One region of the Exiguobacterium sp. OS-77 genome, then DNA from elsewhere that is predicted to be linked to it. Evidence: riboswitches for the same ligand, from Rfam matches in the RefSeq annotation. Region 1 holds a riboswitch; the other holds the start of a gene.
The links. A riboswitch is a leader RNA that binds a small molecule or an ion and turns the genes downstream of it on or off. The one in region 1 is predicted to bind S-adenosylmethionine.
Positions count from the first base shown of each region.

Region 2: linked by a shared signal. The riboswitch ahead of EXG77_RS00555 (LLM class flavin-dependent oxidoreductase) and the one ahead of mtnK (S-methyl-5-thioribose kinase) in region 1 are both predicted to bind S-adenosylmethionine.

Region 1 is NZ_DF239008.1:2,725,875-2,730,502, reverse strand. Features, by position in the region: gene EXG77_RS13925 (2-hydroxy-3-keto-5-methylthiopentenyl-1-phosphate phosphatase) at 1-241, opposite strand, end outside; gene EXG77_RS13920 (2,3-diketo-5-methylthiopentyl-1-phosphate enolase) at 238-1,428, opposite strand; SAM riboswitch class I at 1,499-1,600, opposite strand; SAM riboswitch class I at 1,806-1,909, shown strand; gene mtnK (S-methyl-5-thioribose kinase) at 1,988-3,154, shown strand; gene mtnA (S-methyl-5-thioribose-1-phosphate isomerase) at 3,151-4,200, shown strand; gene EXG77_RS13905 (sugar ABC transporter substrate-binding protein) at 4,212-4,628, shown strand, end outside.
Region 2 is NZ_DF239008.1:113,919-118,546, forward strand. Features, by position in the region: gene EXG77_RS00540 (DUF817 domain-containing protein) at 1-196, shown strand, start outside; gene EXG77_RS16495 (hypothetical protein) at 284-682, shown strand; gene EXG77_RS16500 (DUF2325 domain-containing protein) at 688-1,386, shown strand; gene EXG77_RS00550 (DUF975 family protein) at 1,450-2,088, shown strand; SAM riboswitch class I at 2,202-2,304, shown strand; gene EXG77_RS00555 (LLM class flavin-dependent oxidoreductase) at 2,379-3,437, shown strand; gene EXG77_RS00560 (RimK family alpha-L-glutamate ligase) at 3,434-4,381, shown strand; gene EXG77_RS00565 (hypothetical protein) at 4,459-4,628, shown strand, end outside.

The sequences.
Region 1 (4,628 bases):
CCGAAAATCCGTCGCGAATGACGGCGCGCTCCAGTAAAAAGTCAAGATAGGACGCTTTCCCATCAGATGGCAGAAGTGCGAACATTTGCCCGACACCACTTTGAATCGATAACGTCCGGTCGAGTACACCTTGTTTCAACGGTTCGAAGTCGCTCGCTGGCGCAAATGCCTGCATGAGTGCGATGATATTATCCTGTGTCGTCACGGTACCGTCGAAGTCACAAAGAATCCGTACGGTCATGACTTGATCCCCCAAGCGTCGAGGGCGATCCGTAATTCTTCATGACGCGATGCTGCCGTCGATAGGGATTCATTTGCGAGTGCCGCATCGAGTGCCTGACGGAAAGCGGTGACACCAGCCGCAGCACCTTGCGGATGACCATGTACGCCGCCACCGGCGTTGATGACGGAATCGATCCCGAAGTCCCGTACGAGTTGAGCGACGAGTCCAGGATGAATACCGGCTGAAGGAACCGGGAAGATCGATTTCGTCTGACCGAGACGGGTCGCTTCGACCGCGATACCACGGGCGACATCCTTTGGCAAAGCGACATTGCCGTAAGGCGACGGGAATAGCGTCAAGTCTGCTCCAGCAGCACGCGGTAATGTGCCAAGTAAGACAGGAGCTGCGACTCCGTGATTCGGGCTAGCGATCAACGCACCGCTATAGGCCGGATGATTGAAGATTGGGACGTTGATTTCCGGATCACTTGCCAGTTCGCGTAAGACGTCGAGTCCGTATGTGAAGGTATTCAGCAAGAAAGCGGTCGCTCCAGCGTCAATCAATCGCTTGGCTTTATCCTTGAGCGTAAAGACGGGACCGCTGAGTGTGATTGCATATAACGCGCGTTTACCGGTCCGGTGGAAGTGAGCGTCGATGACCTCACGTCCAATTCGTGCCCGGTCAATCGTTGGCGTCAATGGATTGTCGTATAGGATCTCATCGTCCTTGACGAGATCAATCCCACCAGCGAGTTGTCCTTCGAGTTGATCACGAAGAAACGATAAATCGCGTCCGATGACTCCTTTGAAGATGCTCATTAATAATGGGCGATCTTCGACACCGATCAAGGAACGGACCCCTTCAATCCCGAATTTCGCACCTGGAAAGTCCGACGTAAATGTATCGGGTAGTAGCAATTCCGTTAATTTGATTTCACCGTCGAGTGAGAGTTTCCCGAAGACGGTCGTCAGAATCGCAGAAAAGTCGCGCGACACGTTATGTTCCGGATAACGAATCGTGATATATCCTTTGCCATCGCGCTCTTCGGTATGTACGACTTCCCCTTTGAACGAGGCGAGTTGTTGTTGTTCGAGATGATTCAGTTCCGTCCAAGAACCGACTGTCAGACCAAGCGCGAGTTGTTCAGCGCGCTGCTCGAGTCGATCACGGGCAGTCAATTGATAAGTAGCAGTGATATAAGCCATGTCTTTCCTCCTTCAACAAAAAAATGGTCTCTCGTCAGCGACAAGAGACCATGAATGATTCGAACGTGGACTCTTATCTGTCAGCTTAGTAGCTGCAAGAATTAGCACCGTGCCAAAAGGTCGGTTGCTGCGACATCGTAGGGCTTGTCCCTCCGTCTGCTCTTGATAAGAATTGGATGAAATTGTGAAATCTAATTGCAATTTTTACATGAGAATCGTGACTTGTCAAACTATTTTTAGAAAATTTATTTTTTTGGAAATACTCTTTCTATAGATGACTTAAAAATGATGTCCGTTTCTGCTTGATTTCGATTTGACAGCGAGGAAGTCGATTGCGTAAGATTCAAATCAATATCACACACGACAACTACATACGACTCTTATCGCGAGTTGGCAGAGGGAATTGGCCCGATGACGCCGCAGCAACCGACCACTAGGCACGGTGCTACATCCAACAGACGTTTCGTCTGAGAGATAAGAGGACGCAGTGACTTTTCTGCGCCTCTTTTCGATGACGAAAAGAGGCGCTTTTTCGTGTATCACATAGGGGGAAACTGAGATGACATATAAAGCATTCACAGAACAGGACGCGATTGATCGTGTTCGGACATTAGGACTGATCGGCGATGGAGCCGTCGAAGCAGAAGAGATTGGCGACGGGAACCTCAACCTCGTCTTTCGGATTCGAGAAGGCGAACATCGCTTGATTTTAAAACAAGCATTACCATATGCGAAGGTCGTCGGGGAGAGCTGGCCGTTATCGCTCGAACGAGCGTGGATCGAGCAATCCGCACTCCGTGAATTCGCGCGACATGCCGTACCGTTCGTACCACGTGTTTTTCATGCTAGTCACGAAGAGGCGTATACGGTCATGGAAGATCTTTCACATTTGACGATCGTTCGAAGCGGTTTACTCGCAGGTGAACAGTATCCGTTGCTTGCGGAACATATCGGTTCTTATCTCGCTCGGACGTTATTCCATACATCGGACTTTGCGCTTGGTCCGGTTGAAAAGAAACGTGTCGCCCGAACGTACTACAATCCAGACTTGTGCGACATCACGGAAAAATTAATCTTCACGGATCCGTTTCATGACGCGGAGACGAACGAGATTGAAGCCGGACTCGAAGAAGAGGTGGCACGTCTATGGGCAGACGATGAGTTGAAACGCGAAGTCGCAAAACTCGAAGCGCTCTTCATCACGAAAGGAGATGCATTGCTGCACGGCGATCTACATACAGGAAGCATCTTCGCCTCAGCGACGGAAACGAAAGTCATCGATCCTGAATTCGCCTTTTATGGTCCATTTGGATTCGATGTCGGACAGTTCATCGCCCACTTATTCTTCGCGGCATATCCGGATTACCCTACACGACGTGACGCCCGAATCAAGGATATCGATACGTTCTGGCTGACGTTCGCTTCAACGTTCCGTGCCTTATGGGAACGGGAAGCCGTCGAACCGTTCCAGGCACCAGGACTCGTCGATGATGTACTGAGCACGATCTTGCAGGATGCCCTTGGCTTCGCCGGTTGCGAATTGATTCGGCGGACGATCGGTCTAGCACTGGTCGCTGATTTAGAATCAATCAATTCAACGACGGAACGCTTAGAGCGGAAACGTCACGCTCTCCGTCTAGGAACAGCGTTAATCAAACGCCGTACAGAATGTCGGACATTCGATGATTTACGAAACTTTGACGTAACGGAGGAACTTAGCCGATGACTACATTCGTTCAAAGTATCCGTTACGAAGACCGTGTCTTGACGATTCTCGATCAGACACGTCTACCGCAGGAAGAGCACTATGAAGTCATTGCTGATCTCGCGCAAGCCGTTGAGGCGATTAAACAACTGCGCGTTCGGGGCGCACCTGCGATCAGTTTATTTGGGGGATTCGTGCTCGTTCAAGAAGCATACCGGTTTGAAGCGGCGCTTCCGGTCTACAAGCAAGCCTTGCTTGAGACATCGGCGACGTTACTCGCGACACGACCGACGGCCGTCAACTTGCGAAATGTCCTCGATCAATTGAATCCAATCATTCAAGACGGGACGTCGGTAGAAGAGATTCGCGAACGGTTGGAAAAACGGACGGTCGCTTTATACGACCAGGATGCGCAGACGTCACGTCAAATCGGGATTCATGCACTGGAATTATTCCAGTCAGGCGACCGGATTCTAACAATTTGTAATGCTGGATCGATTGCGACCGCTGCTTATGGAACAGCACTTGCGCCGTTCTACATCGCAAAAGAACGCGGCATTGAATTATCCGTTTTTGCGAGTGAGACGCGACCGTTACTGCAGGGAGCACGATTGACGACATGGGAGCTTCAACGTGCCGGGATCGATGTCACGTTAATTACGGACAACATGGTCGCCCATACGCTGAAAGAAAAACAGATCGATGCGATCATCGTCGGTGCCGACCGCATTACACGAAACGGAGATACCGCGAATAAAATCGGGACGTTCCAATTAGCATTGCTCGCGCAAGCTTTTGGTATTCCGTTTTACGTCGCAGCACCGCTCTCGACGTTCGACTTCTCGCTCGTTTCCGGAGACGCGATCGAAATCGAAGAACGTGATCCGCAAGAAGTGACGACTGTCCAAGGTGTCGCGACAGCACCGGAAGGCGTCGCTGTCTTCAATCCGGCGTTTGATGTCACACCACACACATTCATCACGGGCATCATCACCGAACTTGGTGTCATCACGCAACCGAATGAAGAAACGATTGAACAATTAACAGGGCTTCAACCCCTCGGATAAGGAGATATGTCATGAAAAAACTAGCTTACGCCGTCCTAGCACCGGCACTGTTACTAGCGGCTTGTGCGAATGGAGAAGCCACGACGACGAAGGTCGTTAAGGATGTACCAAAAGGGGTTCAATCAGACGTCAAGATCGCCGTGATCCGCAACCTAGCATCGGACGACCATACGAAACAATTCCTTGATGGCGCACGAAGTGAAGGCGAAGCGCTTGGCTTTAAAGTCAGCACGTTCATTTCGGAAGGTAACGACGTCAAGTTCAAGGAGCTTGTCGCGCAAGCGATTCAGCAAGATTATGATGGGCTCATCATCTCGCATGGTAAGGAAGACTACGCCTATGACATGATTAAACCAGCGGTCGACAAAGGGCTGAAGGTCGTGACGTTCGATACGGTCACGAAGAAAAAAGGAACGGCGTTAAAAGGT
Region 2 (4,628 bases), 2.6 Mb from region 1:
TTTCATTTGGATCGCGGAGAATATCGTAACGTTCTTTAAAGGCTGGGTCTATCCGCATCAAGAAGGCGGATGGGCAGTCGTTGATCTTGGAAAATTGTCTTCTTGGTTCCTGCTTGTGATCATCACGGTTTTGATCGTCATCGTCGCAAAATACAAGCGTCAGGATCCGGCTGTGGAAATTCAACAACGTACCTAAGCAAAAAAATAACCAGGCTGTTTTTTTGAACTACTTCCGCGTTTTTTCGTTGCTATAGTGAAAAAAACGCAAAGGAAGTGGTCATGGATGATGCAACAGGTGATGGAACGAGCAACTGAATTGGTACAGATGAAATTAGCGGCCGTGGAGCGGTATGAAGATTGGCAACTCTGGCTCGACGAAGTAAACGGAATCGATGAATGGGTCAAGATGTCAGCGTATTATGCACCGCGCGACGTTCAAGAAACATTGGTCATAGATGAAGCAATAGAGCTAGAGCAGACCATCGTCATGCCACCGCAAGTACAGGTCGAGCCAGTACGCAAGCAACGTTATGCCTATACGTTTCAGCGGGGGTTAAAAGGCGGTACTTTACTAGAATGGTCGGGCAGTCATATTTCTGAACGAGACGTCCGCGATTGGAATCTCGAGCACGGCATGGAAGTCCGGGTCCGTGTCGATCGTTCTATTATGTTGTACCGGTAGAAGACATGCGCTATTTCCGACTAGAAGCAGGGCAACTTGTCGATCTCGTCATGTGGCGGGGACGGAAGGATACATTAACGATTGCTTGGAAGCATCCGTTCACGTATGAAGAGCCGATCGTCAACGCATCATCCAACCGTCCGTCAGCGATAGAACAACAGGTAGTGAAGACGCCTGTGACAACAAAAAAGTCAAATCGGTATGCACGAAAAATGAAACGGCAACCGGTGCCGAAAGCTAAAAAAGCGCAGCGTCGCGTCCGTATGCCAAAAGAGCAAACGATTGAACCGATCGTAACAACAGCCGTACCGGGACAATTGATGGATTTCGTTGATAAGACACCGTTAGATTTCACGCGCTTCACAGGCATGCGTCTTGTTATCGTTGGAAACGAACAACAGACCGCTGTCTATCGTGAGTTCTTTGCGCCGACGGGGATCGAATTAATTCATCTAGCAGGGGACGCACAGTCCGCGAAAAAGATTGCTTGTCTCGCCAAAAAGTCGGACGCGATTGTCGTCGTGACGAGCCGTGTCTCTCATGCAGCGAGTGCACATGTCATCGCTCAGGCGAAAAAGCATGGTATTCCATTCGCGATGGAACGGCTCGACGGTCGACGCTCGTTATACACGGCGTGTGAGCGGCAACTTGAGCGCGCTTGGTTGAAACAGAAACAAGAGGGGAAATTATTGAAAAAGCAGTGAAACATTAGAAGTTATTAGCCGTAGAGTAAGGTGAGAACTTATTTTTCAAGGAGGACCTTACTCATGTCATCTCAATTAAAAAAAGCAGCGAAGGATTCGCTCAGCGGTCGTTGGGGATTCGCAGTCCTAACAGTTATTCTGTTTAGTATCATTCAAGGTGTGCCTGGATTATTTGGATCAGATATAGATGAACCAGCTAATACGATGGATCTCGTCGTATCGTTGGTATCGATTTTATTGATCCCGGTCGGAGTCGGTTGGACTTGGATTGCGATGTCGATTGCTCGCGGAGAAGAAACGAAAGTGACGGATTTATTTGAACCATATGGTATGTTTTTCAAAGTGATTGGTCTAGCCATCGTACAACTCTTTTTTATCTTCTTATGGTTACTGCTATTAGTCGTACCGGGAATCATTAAATCATTTTCTTACATGCTAACGTTCTATATTTTGCGAGATGAACCATCGATTGGTATCTTAGAGGCCATTACACGCTCCCGAAAAATGATGGACGGGCATAAAATGGAAGCATTCCTTCTGCTACTGTCGTTTATTGGTTGGGCTCTTTTAGGGATCGTTACCCTCGGCCTAGCATTCTTGTGGATTACACCATATTTCAGTGTTACCTTTGCAAAATTTTATGATCGTGTTCGTGGTGAACAAACGCCAGAGCCAACATCAGATTTCGTCGCACCATATTAATACCGGATCCCGACACTACGTCGGGATTTTTTTATGTGCGAAATAATTCCGATGGGAAAAGACGGTTTAATAGTTGCTTTAGTTCAGTGAATTTTGTACGATGAATGCAACACATCTTATCTAGAGAAGTCGAGGGACTGGCCCGAAGACACTTCAGCAACCCCGCCGTGGCGGAAGGTGCTACTTCCAGGAAGGGATACCTTCCGAAGATAAGAGCGGACAGGACAAGATACCGTCGCTCTTTTCGAACTTCGAAAAGAGCGTTTTTTTATGATAAGGGGGACGATGGAGTGGAGTATGGTTTTTGGTTACCGATTTTTGGGGGATGGTTACGTAATGTCGAGGATGAACAGATGCCACCGACCTTCGATTATGCGAAACAAGTCGCACAAACAGCAGAACGGATCGGCTTCTCGACGACGTTGATCGCGGAACTGAACTTGAACGATATTAAAGGCATCAAGGAACCGAGTCTTGAGGCATGGACGACGGCAGCAGCGATTGCTGCAACGACGGAACGCCTTGAGATCATGACAGCGGTTCGTCCCGGGTTCCATAATCCAGCGACGACAGCGAAGATGGCGGCAAACATCGATCAGTTGAGTGGTGGACGCTTTACGCTCAACGTCGTTTCAGCGTGGTGGGCAGAGGAAGCGAAACAATACAACGGTATCTTCACAGCGCACGATGAACGCTATGCTCGGACGGAAGAGTTCGTCACGGTCATGAAAGGACTATGGGCAGATGCGTCACCGTATAGCTTCTCCGGTCATCACTACACGATCGAGCAGGCGGAACTCCATCCGAAGCCAGTCCAGCGTCCAGGCATCAAGCTCTACGCTGGTGGAGAGAGTGAAGCTGGAAAACGAACGATCGTCGAACACTGTGATGCTTATGTCATGCATGGGGGTACTGTTGAAGAAGTAGCCCATAAAATCAATGATATGAAAGTACGCCGGGAAACGACGGGACAAACGCCGCTCGAGAGCTTCGGTCTTGCGGCCTACATCATTTGTCGGGATACGGAAGAAGAAGCACTTCTTGAATGGCAACGCATCACGGACGTTAAGGAAGACAGCGCCGGTTATGCCGGTTATCAGGATTTCATCAGTAAATCGCAACTGGAGCAACAGGTCGAACGAAACGATTATTCCGTCTCGAACCGTGGTCTACGTCCGAATTTAATCGGAACACCAGAACAAATCGCTGAACGGATTCTAGCATTCGAAGCTGTTGGTGTCACGTTACTCTTATTACAATTCTCACCACAACTCGAAGAAATGGAACGCTTTGCTCGTGACGTAATGCCACTGGTCGAAGCGAAACGAAAGGTAGGTCAACAATCATGACAAAAATTCATATTCTCCACGAAAATCAAGAATGGACGGACCATCTCATCAAACGTCTCGAAGAACTCGAGTTACCGTATGAAGAGTGGCACTTGAATGAAGGGATCGTTCCGCTGGACGAACTGCCGCCAGAAGGCGTCTTTTACAGCCGCATGAGTGCCTCTTCGCATACGCGGGGGCATCGTTACGCGCCGGAGTTGACGGAAGGGGTCCTCGCTTGGTTAGAAGAGCATGACCGGACTGTCTTTAATGGAACGCGTGCGCTTCGTTTAGAAGTCAGCAAAGTCAATCAATACACGGCGTTGCGTAAGGCTGGGATTCGTGTACCGAAGACGACGGCTGCCGTCGGACGCGATCAAATCGTACAAGCAGCAAAAGAAATTGGCGTTTCGTCATTCATCACGAAACATAACCGGGCTGGGAAAGGTCTCGGCGTCCAGCTGTTCCACTCGATTGAAGCACTTGAAGCTTATCTCGACGGTCCGACATTCGACGAACCAGTCGATGGCATCACGTTGATTCAAGAGTATATTCAAGCACCAGAACCGTACATCACACGTTGTGAGTTCGTAGGTGGAAAGTTCGTCTACGCGGTTCGAGTCGATACATCAGAAGGTTTTGAGCTTTGCCCAGCGGATGCATGTGTAATCGACGACTTGTTCTGCCCAGTTGGTGAAGAAGCACCGCAAACACCGATGAAGTTCCAAATCGTTGAAGGCTTCGATGACCCAATCATTGAAAAATATGAAGCATTCCTCCAAGCGAACCAAATCGCGGTCGCCGGTATCGAGTTCATTAAGGATACGTCAGGTACGATCTATACGTATGACGTCAATACAAATACGAACTATAATTCGGATGCTGAGGCAGCTGCAGGACGCTACGGTATGCTCGAACTAGCGAAGTTCCTCGGTGCAGCCCTTGAAACAAGCACAGTAAAATAAGAATCTGCTCTCGCCCTGTCGCCGGACGTTACAAGACCGGATGACAGGGTATTTCTATAGAAAAAGGGGGCAGGTGTATGATTACGTGGAGAGAAGAACGACAGCTCGATATTCCGATTGAAGAAGCATGGCACTTGTTTGATCACACGCGACTGCAGCGTTTGATTCCAAATGTCGTCCAGCACGAGGTGATTGAACGAAAACCGGGTGTCGTCGGTTCGACCTATCGCCAAACGTATATGCAGGG